2 regions of the Nicoliella spurrieriana genome follow, and region 2 is predicted to be linked to the other one. Evidence: predicted binding sites of a transcription regulator. Region 2 holds the regulator's gene; the other holds the start of a gene.

Region 1 (3,411 bases), 810 kb from region 2:
AAAGGAGTAAGCTAAATTATGCTTTAATGGCCTGGTATTTTAATTTAGTGATCATGGGCCTTAATTTGTTTAATCTATTTACTGGCCTTTTAAGGTTTGTGTTCTTTTTAGAAATCATTTCCATCATTTTATTTTTTTCCATATATGTTTATCATTCGAATAATAAAATCACAATCAAAAATACACTTCCATTTTCATTTATATTCTTATTTGTGATAACCGCACTCTTTTTTGCTTTACAAATAGAAAAGATATCTCGAATGGGATTTGAAATCGCCGCTTTTACTTACGTTGGAGCCCTGTTTAGAGCGATTGTTCTTGATTATGGGGTTTTGATTATATTCACATTTAAAAAACTCAAATGAAAAATGAGTTGATGGATAGTATTAACTATTACGTTAAAATGGCGTTACTGGAATGGGAGTAATTGCCATTAATATAAAATAGATTACCATCGTAACGATCAATGGGCACCACGTACTGCCCAATGAATGCTTAAGTGAATTAAACCACTTCAAGATGTAGTGATGATTTGACTGGTATTTAACGTTATTAATGGTTTGAATTGAGATAGTAGCAATTGTATAAACTAGTATTAGGTAGTTGATATTGAAAATAATACTAACTAGAGCATTAACGGTATGGTTGAATGAAAATCCCGCAATGATTGAACCGATGCCACTGAAAACGATTGCGGTGCTAATGAAACACACCGTTTTGGTTGGCCATGAAACTGGAATGAATGAAAGGATTAGGTAAATAATTATTATTCTTAGGCCATTCTTCATTGCCGTGATTAATGAATCTGCTGTTGGAAATGTAATCAAATGATTTACATTGTCAGAATTGAATAACCCCACCATCATAGCAATTATGAATAATAAAATCGCTACAATTGACCACCATTTGATAATAGTGCGCGACACTTTTAGATTTAAGGTAATTTTATTGATTATGGTTTCCATTATTAACGCCCCGTTCTAAAGATTGAATTAGTTTGAAATAAATTGATCCGTTTTGATTAAGATAGTAAATTGTGCAATTTATTATTGGCATCATATCAAACCCCTTAAATAAATGGTAGTTTCCAAGGGAAGTTTAACGTTAGATTGTTGGCTTATTTAAGGTTACAAATTGGCTTAAAAGACTGATAAACCAATGATTAAGCCGGGCTTATTTTTTAAGCCCACTTTTTATGGACAAAAAAATCAGTAGCCAGCTAAATGACTACTGATTTTAAATTGATTAACCAACATAATGAGAAGGTTAATTATTTTTTAGAATCCTTGTCTTGTTCGCTCTTGTTAGTCATGATGCCATCAAGTAATCCGTATTTAACAGCTTCATCAGCAGTTAAGTAGTTATCACGATCGGTATCACGATTAACCTTAGCAACCGTTTGACCGGAATTTGCAGCTAAAATCTTGTTTAACATCTTTCTAGCACTCAAGATGGATTCGGCAGCGATTTCAATATCACTTTGTTTCCCTTGGGCACCACCAGATGGTTGGTGAATCATAACTTGGGCGTGTGGTAATGCAAATCGCTTCCCCTTAGTACCGGATGAAGCAAGCACACTGGCCATTGAAGCAGCCATTCCCATAACGATGACTTGAATATCTGACTTAACAAATTGCATCGTATCGTAGATTGCCATTCCAGAAGTAATCACACCACCTGGTGAGTTAATGTATAGGTAAATATCCTTGTCAGAATCTTGGGCATCCAAGAATAATAATTGGGCAATGATTGAGTTTGCCATGTTATCTTCGATTGGACCTGATAACATAATGATCCGGTCTTTTAATAAACGAGAATAAATGTCATAAGCTCTTTCGCCATTGGCGGATTGCTCAATAACAGTTGGGATTAAGTTCATTATAATTGTCCCCCTAATATTGGTTTGTTTAATTTAACTATTTAAATTCTATCTTAATAGTCAGTGAAGGTCAAAACATTTGCCCGTGAAGTAAGAAAGTGAAAAACAAAGTACCTGAGAATCGGTATAGATTTAAATCTGCATAAAACATATTAACTATGATTAAGAATAGGGATGCTAATCATACCTAAGGATAGTTAATTGTTTGTTATTCCATAAATTGCATTTGGTTTTGAAATTGAACTATATTTATAATTAATTATCAATTGTGGATTTATTTTTTATCTATAAAATTATTGAATTATCTTAATTAGTGTTATTATGTTCATACTAATAACCTTGGGGGAGATAACTATGAGTAATAAGACTAATAAAGAACATTACCGTCTATATAAGTCAGGTAAGAGATGGGTGGTTGCTTTGATCACAACTGCGACTTTGGTAACGGTTGGATACGGGATATCTAATTATGAGATTAATTCTTACACAACTCCAATTGCCCATGCAGATAGTACTTTGCCTACTTATGCACAATTATCTGCAAATCCGGGTAGTATGGCTAATGGCGATTATTATGATGATGAAACTACGTACCCACAGTATTATGCTAATAGTGTTTATGGTGGTGCATCTAATGCCGTAGATAGTTTAGCGTCAGCTTATAGTTCAGTCGCCGATTCTAATTATTCTAAATATCAGAGTTTAGATAAAGAGCTGGGGTCTGTTATTTATCAATCATATGAAGATGATACTCCTAGATCAATCACTGCTTCCGAATATTCGGCTGCTGTATCTAATTTCTTTCAAGTATCAGCAGCAGAAACTTCTATGATGAGTGAAAATAGTCAAATTAAATCATCCTTGAATTCAGCTTATGATTCTCTTTCAGATATGGCATCTTATGCTGATTCAGTATATGATGCCGATCCATCAAGGTCTTCAAATGCTTCATTTTCAAGTGCAGCGTCCAATACAGTTAGTTCTTATAACAAGGTGATTGTTGGTTTTGCTGATGATAGTGCAAGTACGATTAGTGATACATTTAGTTATGAAACTTCAGGAATTTCAAGAATGACTCGTGATCTCGTTAGTCAAGGGGTTATATCTAGTAAATCGACAGAGATTGGGCAGTTATTACAATTAAATCCATCATTGGGTTCTACCACTTCTTCTGATAACACTTCTAATGCTATGAACACTGTGTCTTCTAATGCTACAAATAGTGATTCATCATTAAACACATCGAGCTCTAGCGGCGCATCTTCAGTGACGGACACAAGTAAATCTAATTCTGCTAAATCACAAGCTAAGTTAATTAAACGGGCCTACCAAAAGTCCCAAAAAAGTGTCGAGCGGTCTAAAAAGCAAGTTCAAGAAGCTAGAAGGGCAGTTAAAAAATCTAAAAGTAGTAAGGCCAGGGTTGCTCTTAATAAGAAATTAAAAGCAGCGAATAAGCGTTATAAAGAAGTACTAAATAAATATAAGGTTAATAAAACCAAATATAGTCAGTTGAGTTAGTTTACTAACTTGAA
Region 2 (3,411 bases):
CCAGAAGATTCATGGGCAGCACTGGAAGAAATTACCCATCAAGCAGAAAAACTATTAAAACTACTAAAGATTCCATACCATGTAATTACTTTAACGACTAGTGATATGAGTTTTACTGCTGCAATGACCCACGACCTTGAAGTTTGGATGCCAGCTCAAAATTGTTATCGTGAAATTTCCAGTTGTTCCAATACGACTGATTTCCAAGCACGGCGTGCTAAGATTCAATACCGTGATGAAAGTGGAAAGCTACAGTTTGTGCACACTTTAAACGGATCTGGATTAGCAGTTGGTCGGGCAGTTGCAGCCATCTTGGAAAACTTCCAAAATGAAGATGGAACGGTTAACATTCCAGAAGTACTTCAACCATACATGCATGGAATGAAAAAAATCGAAAAACAAGATTTATTCTAAAACGTTATTATAACAACGTTTAAATGGTAAGAATCAGGTCTAACGATCATGATTCTTATTTTTTTTTGCAAAAAGGGGTAGCTTTTTATCATGATTTATTATATACTAGTTTTTGTTGATTTTTACTGATTGCTTTTCAGATGAATGGCGAAAATAAAAAACAAAAAAGTTGTTGACATTGAGTTGCTAATTTGATATTATTAAATAGTTGCTTAAGTTAATAAGCATTTAGGACCTCGGAGGATTAGCTCAGTTGGGAGAGCATCTGCCTTACAAGCAGGAGGTCACAGGTTCGAGCCCTGTATCCTCCATTTTTTTATTTTCACGAGCCGTTAGCTCAGCCGGTAGAGCATCTGACTTTTAATCAGAGGGTCGGGAGTTCGAACCTCCCACGGCTCATTAACATTTTAATATATTTTGCGGGCGTGGCGGAACTGGCAGACGCGCTAGATTTAGGTTCTAGTGTCCTTTGGACATGGGGGTTCGAGTCCCTTCGCCCGCACTTTACCAATTTGCCGACTTAGCTCAGTTGGTTAGAGCGCATCACTAGTAATGATGAGGTCGGGCGTTCGAATCGTCTAGTCGGCATTTTTGTGCGGAAGTAGTTCAGTGGTAGAACATCACCTTGCCATGGTGGGGGTCGCGGGTTCGAATCCCGTCTTCCGCTTTTTATTTTATAAAAAATAAATAGCCTGCCGGGGTGGCGGAATTGGCAGACGCACAGGACTTAAAATCCTGCGGTTAGTGATAACCGTACCGGTTCGATCCCGGTCCTCGGCATTTTAATATTATTTTGCACCCATAGCGCAACTGGATAGAGTGTCTGACTACGAATCAGAAGGTTGTAGGTTCGACTCCTACTGGGTGCATTTTTTATTTTAACTAACTATTATTGATATTTAGTTAATTCAAACATCGGGAAGTAGCTCAGCTTGGTAGAGCACTTGGTTTGGGACCAAGGGGTCGCAGGTTCGAATCCTGTCTTCCCGATCTAGTTTCATTTTAATTTAATAGTACAAAAACATCGGGAAATAGCTCAGCTTGGTAGAGCGCTGCGTTCGGGACGCAGAGGTCGCAAGTTCGAATCTTGTTTTCCCGATTTTTTTGTCCCCAAAAATAATAAAACAAAATGCTTTTATTTCATTGGTTAATTTCCTATAATAATAGTCAAGATTAGTCAGAGATGAGATGAAGATATGCAATCAAAGAATGTTTCAGATATTATTGAAAAATATTTAAAGCAAATTTTAGCTGAAACTAGTCAAATTGAGATTCGGCGTTCAGAGGTTGCTGAACTTTTTCATGTTGTCCCTTCACAGATTAACTACGTTATTAAGACTCGATTCACAATTCAAAATGGCTACGTTGTAGAAAGTAAACGTGGTGGTGGTGGATATATTCGAATCGAAAAGGTAAAATTATTAGATAATATAGAAGTATTAGATTCTTTATTAGCGATAATTGGTTCTAGTATTTCCGAAAGGGACGGTGGTTCAATTGTTAAAACTTTGTATCATAGTCAACTGCTCTCCAGTAAGGAAGCCAGAATTATCCTGGCAGCAATTGATAAGGATAGTTTAATGATTAATAACGATACAATGATGGCGAATCGCCTTCGGGCACAGATTCTATCGTCAGTATTGAATCATCTCAGGTTTGAGGATTAAAATCGGAAAGCGAGGCATTTTATGGATAATGTATTTACACCTAGCGCACGCAATGTATTAGTACTTGCACAAGAACAAGCAAAAAACTTTAGACACCAATCAGTTGGTAGTGAACACTTACTTTTGGGACTAGCTTTAGAACCGAACGGAATCGCATACAATGTTTTGGCTCAATTGCAAATTACGGAAGAAGATATTCGTTCAGAAATCGAAAGAACGGTTGGATTTGGAAACGTTGAGGGCTTAGATAGTTCTTCTTACTTACCATATTCACCTAAGGCAAAGGATTTATTAGCGTTAGCAGGGCAGATTGCCAAGCGGCATGGTTCTAATAAGGTAGGAACTGAACACTTATTATTAACCTTGATTACAGGGGGCCTTTCAACTCGCATCCTATTTAACTTGGGTGTTGACGCTAAAATCGTTAGAAGGGTGACCCTAAGAAAGATGGGCTCTACGACTACTACTAATAATAAGAATCCTTACCTTAATAATAATGGTGATCGAAATGCACCTAAGGGGCAAACCCCAACCCTGGACTCCTTAGCTACTGATTTGACTGAAGTAGCACGTGAAGGTCGTTTGGATCCGACCGTTGGACGGACTGACGAGGTAAAACGGGTGATTCAAATTCTTAGTCGACGGACTAAGAACAATCCGGTCTTAATTGGTGAACCTGGGGTTGGAAAAACCGCAATTGCTGAGGGCCTAGCCCAGAAAATCATTGATGGAGATGTCCCAGAAGACATGACTGACAAACGCTTAATGATGCTTGATATGGGTTCGTTGGTTGCCGGGACGAAGTACCGTGGTGAATTTGAAAGCCGCCTTAAGAAGATCATCAAGGAAATTAAGGATAGTGGAAACGTAATCCTATTTGTTGATGAACTTCACACCTTAGTTGGTGCTGGTGGTGCTGAAGGGGCAATTGATGCATCTAATATTTTGAAGCCATCACTTGCCCGTGGTGAAATTCAAATGATCGGTGCCACTACTTTGAATGAATATCAAAAATACATTGAATCCGATACGGCTTTGGAGAGACGGTTTGCGACCGTTCAGGTTGAGGAACCATCTCCCGCTGATACGGTTCAAATTTTAAAGGGAATTCGCCCTAAATACGAAGAGCATCACCATGTTAAAATTACTGATGAAGCAATTGAAAAGGCGGTTGAACTCTCCAGTCGTTACATTCAAAGTCGCTTCTTACCAGACAAGGCAATTGATTTAATGGATGAGGCAGCAGCTAAGGTTAGAATTAATCAGCATTCGGGCGGAAAGCTTTCTGCTAATCGCGCTAAGTTAAATCAACTTGATAGCGAAAAGGAAC

The links. Region 2 encodes CtsR, which represses protease genes until heat stress. Its sites were predicted from a motif close to TTGGTCAAAAAAGGTCAAANA; they were not measured.
Region 1: MOO44_RS01990 (ATP-dependent Clp protease proteolytic subunit) is a predicted target of CtsR. The motif match lies at 1,936-1,956, and genes of this name have one in related genera.

What each region holds. Positions count from the first base shown of each region.
Region 1 is NZ_CP093361.1:81,127-84,537, reverse strand. It holds gene MOO44_RS02000 (helix-turn-helix transcriptional regulator) at 1-365, shown strand, start outside; gene MOO44_RS01995 (hypothetical protein) at 399-965, opposite strand; gene MOO44_RS01990 (ATP-dependent Clp protease proteolytic subunit) at 1,271-1,879, opposite strand; gene MOO44_RS01985 (KxYKxGKxW signal peptide domain-containing protein) at 2,234-3,397, shown strand.
Region 2 is NZ_CP093361.1:976,734-980,144, forward strand. It holds gene serS (serine--tRNA ligase) at 1-414, shown strand, start outside; tRNA gene MOO44_RS05305 (tRNA-Val) at 653-725, shown strand; tRNA gene MOO44_RS05310 (tRNA-Lys) at 741-813, shown strand; tRNA gene MOO44_RS05315 (tRNA-Leu) at 834-916, shown strand; tRNA gene MOO44_RS05320 (tRNA-Thr) at 929-1,002, shown strand; tRNA gene MOO44_RS05325 (tRNA-Gly) at 1,010-1,081, shown strand; tRNA gene MOO44_RS05330 (tRNA-Leu) at 1,109-1,194, shown strand; tRNA gene MOO44_RS05335 (tRNA-Arg) at 1,210-1,283, shown strand; tRNA gene MOO44_RS05340 (tRNA-Pro) at 1,331-1,404, shown strand; tRNA gene MOO44_RS05345 (tRNA-Pro) at 1,440-1,513, shown strand; gene MOO44_RS05350 (CtsR family transcriptional regulator) at 1,611-2,081, shown strand; gene MOO44_RS05355 (ATP-dependent Clp protease ATP-binding subunit) at 2,103-3,411, shown strand, end outside.